3 regions of the Vibrio sp. TRT 29B02 genome follow, and region 1 is predicted to be linked to each of the others. Evidence: predicted binding sites of a transcription regulator. Region 1 holds the regulator's gene; each other region holds the start of a gene.

What was found. The regulator CRP, encoded in region 1, controls carbon source genes, mostly activating them, when cyclic AMP is high. The targets are predictions, from matches to a motif close to TGTGANNNNNNTCACA.
Region 2: a site for CRP is predicted at 2,367-2,382, ahead of mlc (sugar metabolism global transcriptional regulator Mlc). Genes of this name have one in related genera too.
Region 3: a site for CRP is predicted at 1,100-1,115, ahead of ACQEXT_RS00890 (NupC/NupG family nucleoside CNT transporter). Genes of this name have one in related genera too.

Annotation. Positions count from the first base shown of each region.
Region 1 is NZ_JBNJOJ010000029.1:51,207-55,064, forward strand. Features, by position in the region: gene ACQEXT_RS16765 (YheU family protein) at 1-78, shown strand, start outside; gene ACQEXT_RS16770 (phosphoribulokinase) at 167-1,036, shown strand; gene crp (cAMP-activated global transcriptional regulator CRP) at 1,279-1,911, shown strand; gene ACQEXT_RS16780 (DUF1338 domain-containing protein) at 2,153-2,944, opposite strand; gene astD (succinylglutamate-semialdehyde dehydrogenase) at 3,035-3,858, opposite strand, start outside.
Region 2 is NZ_JBNJOJ010000002.1:209,005-212,862, forward strand. Features, by position in the region: gene ACQEXT_RS02185 (chemotaxis protein CheV) at 1-944, opposite strand, end outside; gene mlc (sugar metabolism global transcriptional regulator Mlc) at 1,074-2,291, opposite strand; gene pyk (pyruvate kinase) at 2,631-3,858, shown strand, end outside.
Region 3 is NZ_JBNJOJ010000001.1:206,091-209,948, forward strand. Features, by position in the region: gene ACQEXT_RS00880 (SGNH/GDSL hydrolase family protein) at 1-251, shown strand, start outside; gene ACQEXT_RS00885 (exoribonuclease R) at 257-703, opposite strand; gene ACQEXT_RS00890 (NupC/NupG family nucleoside CNT transporter) at 1,244-2,452, shown strand; gene pepT (peptidase T) at 2,618-3,847, shown strand.

The sequences.
Region 1 (3,858 bases):
CTAGAGTCAGGGGAAGCGGTTGTGGTTTATTCAGAACTGCATGAAAGTGTCGATATCCAACTAAAGAACCGTTTTTGATTTAGAGAACTGCATACAGTCAATGTCTGCTAAAGCATGTTATAGTGGGCATTGATTCATGGAATGTAACTTACAGACAAGGTTTGTCATGTCCGCTAAACACCCTATTATTGCCGTGACTGGTTCATCTGGCGCTGGCACAACGACTACCTCGGAAGCCTTCCGCAAAATGTTCAATATGATGAACGTTAAAGCCGCGTGGGTCGAAGGGGATAGCTTCCACCGCTTTACTCGCCCTGAAATGGATGTCGAAATCCGTAAGGCTCGCGAGCAAGGCCGTCACATCAGTTACTTTGGCCCACAAGCGAACGACTTTGGTGGCCTAGCCGAGTTTTTCCGTAAATACGGACACGAAGGTAATGGTCAGGTACGTCGCTACCTCCATACGTTTGACGAGGCAGTACCTTATAACCAGATGCCCGGTACTTTTACGCCTTGGCAAGACCTACCAGAAAACTCCAATGTACTCTTTTATGAAGGGCTACACGGGGGGGTGGTAGATGGTGACGTTAACGTCGCACAACATGTCGACTTTCTGATAGGCATGGTGCCGATCGTCAACTTAGAATGGATTCAAAAGTTTGTTCGTGATACTCGCGATCGCGGTCATTCTCGTGAAGCCGTCATGGACTCAATAGTACGTTCAATGGACGACTATCTAAACTATATTACTCCACAGTTTTCCCGAACTCATATCAACTTTCAGCGCGTTCCGACCGTTGATACATCAAACCCTTTAAATGCGAAAGGGATACCGAGTTTGGACGAAAGTTTCGTCGTCATTCGACTTCGTGGTATCAAGAATGTCGATTTCCCATACCTACTGGCTATGATTGATGGTTCGTTTATGTCACGCCACAACACCATTGTTGTACCAGGCGGAAAAATGAGTTTTGCGATGGAATTAATTGTTCGCCCTATCCTGCAACAATTGATAGAAACGGGCAAAATCGGTTAAGGCTCACAACTAGAACACGATTACTTTTCATACCGTGATCATGTGCACAGTTTTGCGTACCAAAAAGCCTGTTGTACCCGATTAAAATCAAGAAATCATGCCAGAAAAAGGATACTATTTGTAACCGACACATAAGTTGGCTTGCAGCATTTATAAAGTGCTCTTATCCTAGTAGGTCTTAATTAAGGCTTAGCTTAAACATGGAAAGCGGCAAGCGTACCCTGCAGAGGAAGTGAGATATTATGGTTCTAGGTAAACCTCAAACCGACCCAACATTAGAGTGGTTCCTTTCACATTGTCATATTCATAAGTACCCTTCAAAAAGCACGCTAATTCACGCGGGCGAGAAAGCGGAAACTTTGTACTACATTGTTAAAGGTTCTGTTGCGGTTCTTATCAAAGACGAAGAAGGTAAGGAGATGATCCTTTCTTACCTAAACCAAGGTGACTTCATCGGTGAACTTGGTCTATTCGAAGAAGACCAAGAGCGTACCGCATGGGTTCGAGCAAAATCTCCTTGTGAAGTTGCGGAAATCTCATTCAAGAAGTTCCGTCAGCTTATCCAAGTGAACCCAGATATCTTAATGCGCCTTTCAGCGCAGATGGCAAGTCGCCTACAAGTGACGAGCCAAAAAGTGGGCGACCTAGCATTCCTAGACGTAACGGGTCGTATTGCTCAAACGCTACTAAACCTAGCGAAGCAACCTGATGCAATGACTCACCCAGATGGCATGCAAATCAAGATCACTCGCCAAGAGATTGGTCAAATCGTTGGCTGTTCTCGCGAAACAGTTGGCCGTATCTTGAAGATGCTTGAAGAGCAGAACCTAATTTCTGCACACGGTAAAACAATCGTTGTTTACGGTACTCGTTAATTTCGATTAAGCACTAAATTATAAAAGCCACCAATGGAAACATTGGTGGCTTTTTGTTTTCGAGAAAATTATGGCTTATTGAGGACTAGTTTCGTCAACACCTTTAACCACAAAGCTGTTATCAACTTCTACCCGCCACTATCTTTTGAAGCCCCATCTCGGAACACAGTGTTCTCGAAGGGCGCAGCCCGTTCTAAATGCTCGCAGGACGAAGTCCGGTCTCGACTCTCGCTTCTGCTCTTTACCCGTTAGTGCTTTCGAAGATCTTGTCAGCAGACGCTGCCACAAATCCTGGGTAAAGCTCGCCATTAGGCATTGGATAACGTTTAGCAAACTCGTAGAAGCCTCCAGGGATGATTTCACTACCTTCAGTAAACTGAACCGGCACTTTATCAGCCATCGTTGAAGATTGCTCAAGCAACACTTCAGGCGTGCCTTTCACTTCGCCACCAAACTCGTTGATAGTAAAGCCAGCTGAGCGAAGGTGATCATTAACACCTTTCACCTCATCAAACGCATTAAGTTGGTTAACACTGACAGTAAAGTGGTTCGCACCGTAACCATGGGCAGCTAACCAAGCCGCGTACTCGCTTTCTTTAGCCAGCGTTTGGTAATCCGCATGACTAATATCCCATAGTCGGCCACCGTACAAGAACTCATGACCTGTTAGCTTATCCGCGTCTACTTGCTCGACTAGCTTGGTAACAATCGCTTGAAGTTCACTAGAACACTCATCAACTTTTAGTTCACTGATAAATACTTTTGGCTGTTTTGGATCGGGATGTTCAAAATGTTTCGCCGCGAGCTTTTTGCTTTCAAAAACGTAATCGCCACACGGCTTGTAGCCAGCATCTAGAAAAGGTTGTGCTAGAGTCGCGATACCTAACGGCTCAACGTTGAAAGTACGTAGTGCAATATGGTCATTGATCAATGCTTCGTCTTCTTGCAGAAGTTGGTGTACTTTTTCAGCAGAGGGACACAAGCGTTGAATATAGTCATTCCATAACTGCTGGAATAAAACATCTGGCGTCATAACGCCTCCTTGTATAGGGGTTGTTTACGTTCAAAAATGCCTCCTGGCTCAGGGAGGCAAAAAGGGAAATATCTAAGCGAACTTCACGCTCTACAGTTCAACACCTGGGCTTAATGTTTCAGGAAGAAGTGTCTCGCCACCTTCCATCGAAGCCATTGGGTACGCACAGTAATCCGCTGCATAGTAAGCACTTGGCCTTAGGTTGCCAGAAGCGCCTGGGCCACCGAACGGTGCATCACCACTTGCTCCAGTGAGCTGACGGTTACGGTTAACAATGCCTGCACGAATATGGTCAACAAAGTAGTTCCACTCGCTATCGTCTGTCGATACTAAGCCAGCAGATAACCCAAAGCGTGTGTCGTTGGCAAGTTCAACCGCTTTTTCCAGACCTTGGTAGCGTACGACCTGTAGCAGAGGGCCAAAGTACTCTTCATCAGGTAGCTGTGCAATCGCAGTAACGTCAATAATACCCGGAGTAACAAAGGCGGCTTCACCCGCTTTCGCTTCAACCAAACTGACACCACCCAGTGTTTGCAAGTTTGCCTGTGCAGCAAGGATAAAGTCTGCCGCTGCTTTAGAAATCTGCGGCCCCATGAATGGTGCAGGTTCTGCGAATGGCTGATCGACGCGAATCTTATTGGTCGCTTGTACAAGCTTATTGACCAATAGATCACCCTTCTCACCAACAGGAACATATAGGCGACGAGCACATGTACAACGCTGGCCAGCACTAATGAATGCAGATTGAATAATGGTATAAACCGTTGCGTCCAGATCACCGTAATTTTCAGAGATAACCATAGGGTTGTTACCCCCCATCTCTAGAGCCAGCATTTTGCCCGGCTGACCTGCGAACTGACGGTGAAGGATGTGACCAGTATTGGCACTGCCCGTAAAGAGAACGCCATCTAGCC
Region 2 (3,858 bases), on a different contig from region 1:
TTATTCAATACATCGCGCAGACGATCTTGCGCCACTTGAACCAATAAGTCTGGCTGGAACTTAGAAATAAAACGGTCACAGCCTACCTTTTTCACCATGGCATCATTAAAACTGCCACTGAGAGAAGTATTGAGTGTGACAAAAAGATCTTTCATTCGGGGATCACTACGAACTTCATGAGTCAGTTTGTAGCCATCCATTTCTGGCATTTCGGCATCTGTGATCATCAACAACAGGTCTTCAACGACGTTCTTACCTTCGTCGCACCACGACTTAAGTAAATTGAGCGCTTCTAAGCCATCGCGACATTCAATAATATTCAGGCCAAGCTGTGACAAAGTACCACGCACTTGAGTACGTGCTGTCGAAGAATCATCAACAATCAGAACGTTACGACCAACCATCTCAGTCACCAAATCGTGATCAAGAACCCCTTCCGAGATAGAAATGTCATAGTCAATAATCTCAGCCAGCACCTTCTCGACATCGATGATTTCAACGATATCTAGATTGTCACCACCTTTAACATGCGTGATCGCCGTTAAGTAGTTTGCTCGTCCTGCGGTTTTTGGCGGAGGCTGAATTTCCGTCCATGCGGTATTAACGATATTGCGCACCTGACCAACCAGAAACCCTTGTATGGTTCGGTTATATTCCGTGATGATCAGATTCTCTTCTTGATTCTCTAGACGAGATGGAGGAAAACCAATTGCGGCACGCAAATCAATAACAGGAACGGATACACCACGAAGAGAAGCAACGCCGGTGATATGATGATGCGAACCGGGCATTTTGGTCAACGGTGGAACCTTGATCACTTCACGTACTTTGAATACGTTGATGGCGAAAACCTGCCTGCTATTCAAGCTAAACAACAGAAGCTCTAGGCGGTTTTCACCCACTAGATTAGTTCGCTGATCAACGGTATTTAAAACTCCAGACATACTACTTCTCGACCGATGTGTATATAACAAAAGTAGTCTATAGCAAGACTAACATAAAAATAAACCCATATATCATTCAAGATTATATGGGTTTACTAGAAAGATAAAGGAACTACAGCTCAGAAACTACTATCCTTCGATAACCTTCATCAACAATAGACCATCATAAAGAGCTTGCTTGATTAATGCCGCTCCAGGCATCGTCGCCTGCTTATAGAAACGTGACTCTACCAGCTCTAAGTCTTGGTGATACACGGGTAAGCTTTGCTCTTCAATACAAGTTTGAATCGCAGGGTAAAGTACTTCTTTCGCTTGGTTAATCACCCCACCAATCAACACCTTTTCTGGGTTGAAGAGGTTAATCACAATTGCAATCGCAGAGCCAAGGTAACGGCCAAGTTTTTCAATCACATCAACAGCGAGCGGGTCGCCATTTTCAGCCGCTTCACAGATATCTTCTACGGTGATCTCTTCTATTTCCGACAGGGAAGAAGCTTCGCCCTGAGCGATACGCTGGGTCACCTCCCCCCTAATTGCCTGAGAACTGGCAACCGTTTCTAGACACCCACGGTTTCCACAATGACATAACTTGCCATTGGGATCGATTTGGATATGACCGAGTTCACCAATATTGCCATGACGCCCTTGCAGTACGCGTCCATCCAGCACAATCCCCGCACCTAAGCCGTGGTGAATAGAGATCAGAACCGAATTCTCATTATCTTGCGAATGACCGAACAGCTTTTCAGCTAAAGCCCATGCGCGCGTATCGTTGGCAATAAATACTGGCAACCCCGTCGCCTTGTATATTTCTGGCCCTAACGGCAGATTCTCAACATTGTAGTGCGGCATCTGCAACACTATCCCCTGCTCAGAGTTAACGAGACCTGGCAAAGTAATCGCGATACTGGTTACGCGATCTAACTGCTCTGAGTAGGTTTGAAAAAACTCATCAATTTCATGAAGTAAGCGAGCGAGAACATCATCTTGGTCCACTTCATGGATATCGATTTTGGTGTCGATTAGAACGTCCCCACCCAGCTCATGCAAAGCGATCGTTAAGTAGCCACGTCCAAGACGCATAGATAGGAACTGCCAACCTTCATTGTTGACTTGCAAACCAACAGCAGGACGTCCACGACTGGTCGCTTCTTGAACCGTGGTTTCATGAATAAGATGCGCTTCGATGAGCTCTCGGGTGATTTTGGTAATGCTAGCTGGCGCCAGCTCACTCTGTTTGGAGAGGTCAATCCGCGAAATAGGTCCTTTTTGATCAATAAGTTTATATACGCGGCCAGCATTGACCTGCTTGATATGATCAATATGGCCGGGTTGAGCCATGTACATAGAGTGCTCCAAATATCAACAACTCGACAATTTTTTTACTTTGCGAAGTAATTGTGAAGAGCTTTGATAGATTGCCGTGACAAGTGTCACGTATAAACATGATTCTTTGTGTTCCTAATCAAATAGCGAAGGATTTATCACAAATCGATTCGCATTTTTTTGCGTTAATAAATATCTCTTCAATCACCTTTTCACAGACCGACATCGAATTGTAATGTGATTTATTAGCACAGATTTTACTCAGGTATATACTTATAGCTAACCTGACGTAAGTACGGAAAAAAGCACAGGTGCCGCACGTTAACGAGTACGCGGCAAAGTCAAACCAAGGAGATCCGAATGACTGCAATCCAAAGAAGAACAAAAATTGTCTCTACTCTAGGACCTTCTACCGATCAACCCGGCATGCTGGAAGCAATTATCGAAGCTGGGGTCAATGTAGTACGGATGAACTTCTCGCACGGAACCGCAGACGATCATCGTGAGCGAGCAACACGAGTTCGTAACATCGCTGCAAAACTGGGCACTCATGTCGCAATTCTGGGAGACCTTCAAGGCCCAAAAATTCGTGTATCCACATTTAAAGAAGGCAAAATCACCCTCTCTATCGGCGATATTTTCACTCTCGACAGCGCCTTACCTCCGGGTGAAGGCAATAAGGATGCAGTCGGTCTTGACTATAAAGAACTACCAAACGATGTCTCGACTGGCGATATTCTGCTGCTTGACGATGGCCGTGTTCAGCTACAGGTCATTGCTGTTAACGGTACAGAAGTCCGTACCAAAGTTATTATTGGTGGCCCGCTATCAAACAACAAAGGGATAAACAAAAAAGGCGGTGGTCTCTCTGCTGAAGCGCTCACAGAGAAGGACAAGAAAGATATCAAGCTCGCAGCCGAAATTAACGTTGACTACCTTGCGGTTTCATTTCCTCGCAACGGGGAAGATATGAAGTATGCCCGCAGACTCGCGACCGATGCAGGGCTACAGACCCGTCTCGTCGCCAAAGTGGAACGTGCCGAAACAGTAGAGAGTGAAGCTAACATTGACGACATCATCATTGCTTCGGATGCGGTGATGGTTGCGCGTGGTGATTTAGGGGTCGAAATTGGTGACCCAGAGCTTGTGGGTGTTCAAAAACAACTTATCCGCAGAGCTCGAGCACTCAACCGAACCGTTATCACGGCGACGCAGATGATGGAGTCGATGATGGAAAACCCAATGCCGACTCGTGCCGAAGTAATGGACGTAGCCAATGCGGTCTTAGACGGCACCGATGCCGTCATGTTGTCAGGTGAAACCGCTGCGGGCAAATACCCACTAGAAACCGTTCGCTCGATGGCAGAAGTCTGTTTAGGGGCAGAGAAAATGTCCGCTGTAAACCGTTCTAGCTACCGAATGGAGTCCGTATTTGAGACAGGTGAAGAGACGATTGCAATGTCAACAATGTTTGCAGCAAACCACATGCGTGGAATCAAAGGCATTGTGACACTGACTGAATCCGGTCGTACCGCGCTTATGATGTCTCGCTTGAGCTCGGGGCTACCAATCTTCGCTCTCTCACGCA
Region 3 (3,858 bases), on a different contig from region 1:
CTTTGTTTGAGAGCTTGGTTGCCGATCCTCAAGCGCATGGATTTGTTAACGCAAGTGAAGCGTGTCTCGATATTAATCGTTCTTCATCCGTCGACTATTTGTACAACCATCCTTTGCGCTCTGAGTGTGCTTATCAAGGTTCGGATAAGTTTGTGTTTTGGGACGTAACCCATCCGACAACAGCGACACACCAGTATGTTGCACAACAGATGCTAGAAGACAGCCAGCAACTCGTAGCTCATCCTTTCTAGTATCGTCATTTTGATTGTGCAATCTGAGCGTATTGACGCAGTAAGTCAGTGAGTGTGGTTACCCATTCGAGTGCGTTTTGAGGGCTCTCCTTGAGGATTATCTCAACGTGGTTACAGTGAGTCTCAAGTGGAATCGCTCGCTCTAGATGAAACGACACTGTGTAAAAATGCCACAGCAGTAGTCGCTGCATTCGAATGATGTTTTGCTGCTTATTGTCCGATTCTTCAAACAATGCTGGCAGTTGGCTCAGTGCGATAGCGTTCATTCTGAGCATTGCGTCAAACTGAGCTTCTTGAAGCTTATCCTGATCTTCGGCCTCATCTTGCTCAAACGTAAACAGTTCTGTCATTGATTCTTCAGGAATAAGACGATGAATCATTTTCAAGCTCAATTCTTCAAGCTCTTCACGAGAAGTTTGAGTGAGACTGCTGTAAGTGTAATCGCGTTGCATATAGGCTCTCAGACATCAAAGTAGGGCGGGTATTCTAGCGGTTGGGAGGAAAAATGCCATACGATCCTTCCTTACGAGCCAAAAAAATCCCCGCATGAGCGGGGAAAGTCTTAGTTGTGTTAGCTAGGTTCGCCTATGACGTTGTAGTGAACTTAATTGTCATACCAAAGGTACGTTAAGCTTTGTTACTTAACACTAGGTGCCAAATGATATAACGCCAGTTTTTGGCCAATAATTGTGATGCCCTGATAGTGAAATTGAGAGTTTGGTTCCAATTTTATAGGTGTTTAAGTGCGTATGTTGACAAGGGCAAAGACGAAGTTTACCGCGACCAGTAGGTGTGCCAAATATGCAGAGTGGTCATACATTGAACACTTGAACGTTTGCGTATAAATATGTGATGAAACTCTCATTCGTGGCGCTATACTTTCCGCCCGGTTGAGAATAACAGCTCTACCAATACAAGCCGTCACAGGGAATGGTGAATGACCCCAAGGACAGGACCAGCTACCAATTCAATGCTTGTAGAGGTAATTTTTAATGAATGTTTTATTTGGCTTAATCGGTGTCGTTGCCCTGCTTTTGTGTGCAGTATTACTGTCGGAAAGTCGCCAATCAATTAACTGGAAAACAGTGTCCCGTGCTCTGTTACTTCAAGTTGCTTTCGCAGCGTTAGTGCTTTACTTCCCTTGGGGACAGGCAGCATTAACAAGTTTAAGTAGCGGCGTATCGAGCTTATTGGGGTTTGCAGACCAAGGGATAGCCTTCCTATTTGGTGATCTAGCGAACACTGGGTTCATTTTTGCTGTTCGCGTTCTTCCTATCATCATCTTCTTCAGTGCTCTTATTTCTGCACTTTATTATCTCGGCATTATGCAAAAAGTTATCGAGTTCATCGGTGGCGGTATTCAAAAGTTTCTTGGCACCAGTAAAGCAGAATCTTTGGTGGCAACGGGTAACATTTTTCTTTCTCAAGGTGAGTCTCCTCTTCTAGTTCGTCCTTTTCTTTCTCGAATGACTCGTTCTGAGCTGTTTGCGGTTATGGCTGGTGGCATGGCGTCTGTAGCAGGGAGTGTGCTCGGTGGCTATGCAGGTCTGGGAGTGGAGCTAAAATATCTGATTGCCGCGAGTTTTATGGCTGCACCAGGTAGTTTGATGATGGCAAAAATCATTGTGCCTGAACGTGATACTCCTATCGACCAATCAAATATTGAAATGGATCAAGCGCAAGAGAGTAATGTGATTGATGCACTAGCAAGTGGTGCGATGAATGGCATGAAGGTGGCCGTTGCGGTGGGTACTATGCTGATAGCTTTTGTCAGTGTGATTGCGATGGTGAACACGGGTCTTGAAAGCCTAGGAGAGTTGGTTGGCTTTAGTGGCATTACGCTCCAAGCGCTGTTTGGATATTTGTTTTCGCCACTCGCATGGGTTATAGGTGTTCCTTCCAATGAAGTGTTGATGGCTGGCTCATACATTGGTCAGAAGATCGTAATGAATGAATTTGTTGCGTTCATTGATTTTGTTGAACATAAAGCTCTGCTTTCAGAGCATAGCCAAGTCATCATTACTTTTGCACTTTGTGGTTTTGCTAACATTGGTTCTATTGCAATCCAGCTGGGATCAATCGGCGTTATTGCGCCAGAGAGACGCGCTGAAGTAGCCAATTTAGGCATTAAGGCTGTGCTTGCTGGCACATTAGCTAACCTGATGAGTGCATGTTTAGCAGGTATCTTTATTCTGCTTTAATCCTGCAACTTGAATATTTTTAAGCCCGAGTAGCTATGCTCTTCGGGCTTTTTTGTATTCGCTAGTTATTGCGAAAAAAATGATTTATAGCAAAGCCTTGTAGCTAAGAAGGCGTACGATGAGAGCTCGTTATGAGTAAGGCTTAAATTATAAGAGAATGTATTTATGAATGAATTGGTACAACGTTTTCTGCGCTATGTGACTTTTAATACTCAATCAAATCCGAACCATCTTGCCTGTCCAAGCAGCGAAGGACAAATGACCTTTGCTCAATTTCTTAAACAGGAATTGATTGAACTTGGCTTAAGTAATGTTTCTCTCGATTCCAATGGGTATGTAATGGCTAAACTACCAAGTAACGTAGATTATCCTGTTCCAGCGATTGGCTTTATCGCGCATATGGATACTGCACCTGATGCTTCAGGTGAGAATGTAAAAGCGCAGATTGTAGAAGATTATCAGGGTGGTGATATTGCGTTAGGCAAAGGTGACCAAATACTCTCTCCAATTCAATATCCCGATTTGCATCAATTACATGGGCATAACTTGATTACCACAGATGGGACAACGTTACTTGGGGCAGACAATAAAGCAGGCATTGCGGAAATTATTTCTGCTATGGCGGAGCTTATCGCCCATCCCGAAATCCCTCACGGTGAGATCTGTATTGGCTTTACGCCGGACGAAGAGATCGGCCGAGGTGCTGACAAGTTTGATGTGGCAAGGTTCGGGGCCGAGTGGGCTTACACCATTGATGGTGGTCCGGTCGGTGAGCTGGAATTTGAGAACTTCAATGCCACCAGTGCTGATGTTATTTGCCATGGTGTCAATGTTCATCCTGGAACAGCAAAAGACAAGATGGTCAACTCAATGAACATTGCTGCTCAGTTCCAAATGATGATGCCAAGTGACGAGACTCCTGAGTGCACTGATGGCTATCAGGGTTTCTACCATCTGAAGTCCGCGAGTATGTCGGTTGCGCGTAGCGAGCTGGGCTACATCATCCGAGACTTTGACCGTGAAGGGCAAGCGGCTCGTAAACAATTTATGATTGAAAAAGTTGCCGAGTTGAACAGCCAATTAACGCACGGCTCAGTTGAATTGAAGTTAACCGATAGCTACTTCAACATGAAAGAGCAAGTGGAGCCGTATCCGCATATCATAGAGTTAGCGAAACAAGCGATGATTGCGTGTGATGTTCAGCCCCAGATTAAGCCAATTCGTGGTGGTACGGATGGTGCGCGATTATCATTTATGGGTCTGCCATGCCCTAACATTTTCACCGGTGGTTACAACTTTCATGGCATTCATGAGTTCGTTTCGATAGAGGGAATGGAGCAAGCGGTAAAAGTTATTGTGACATTGGCAGAGAAAACAGCTCTTAATTACCAATAAGTATCTAATTC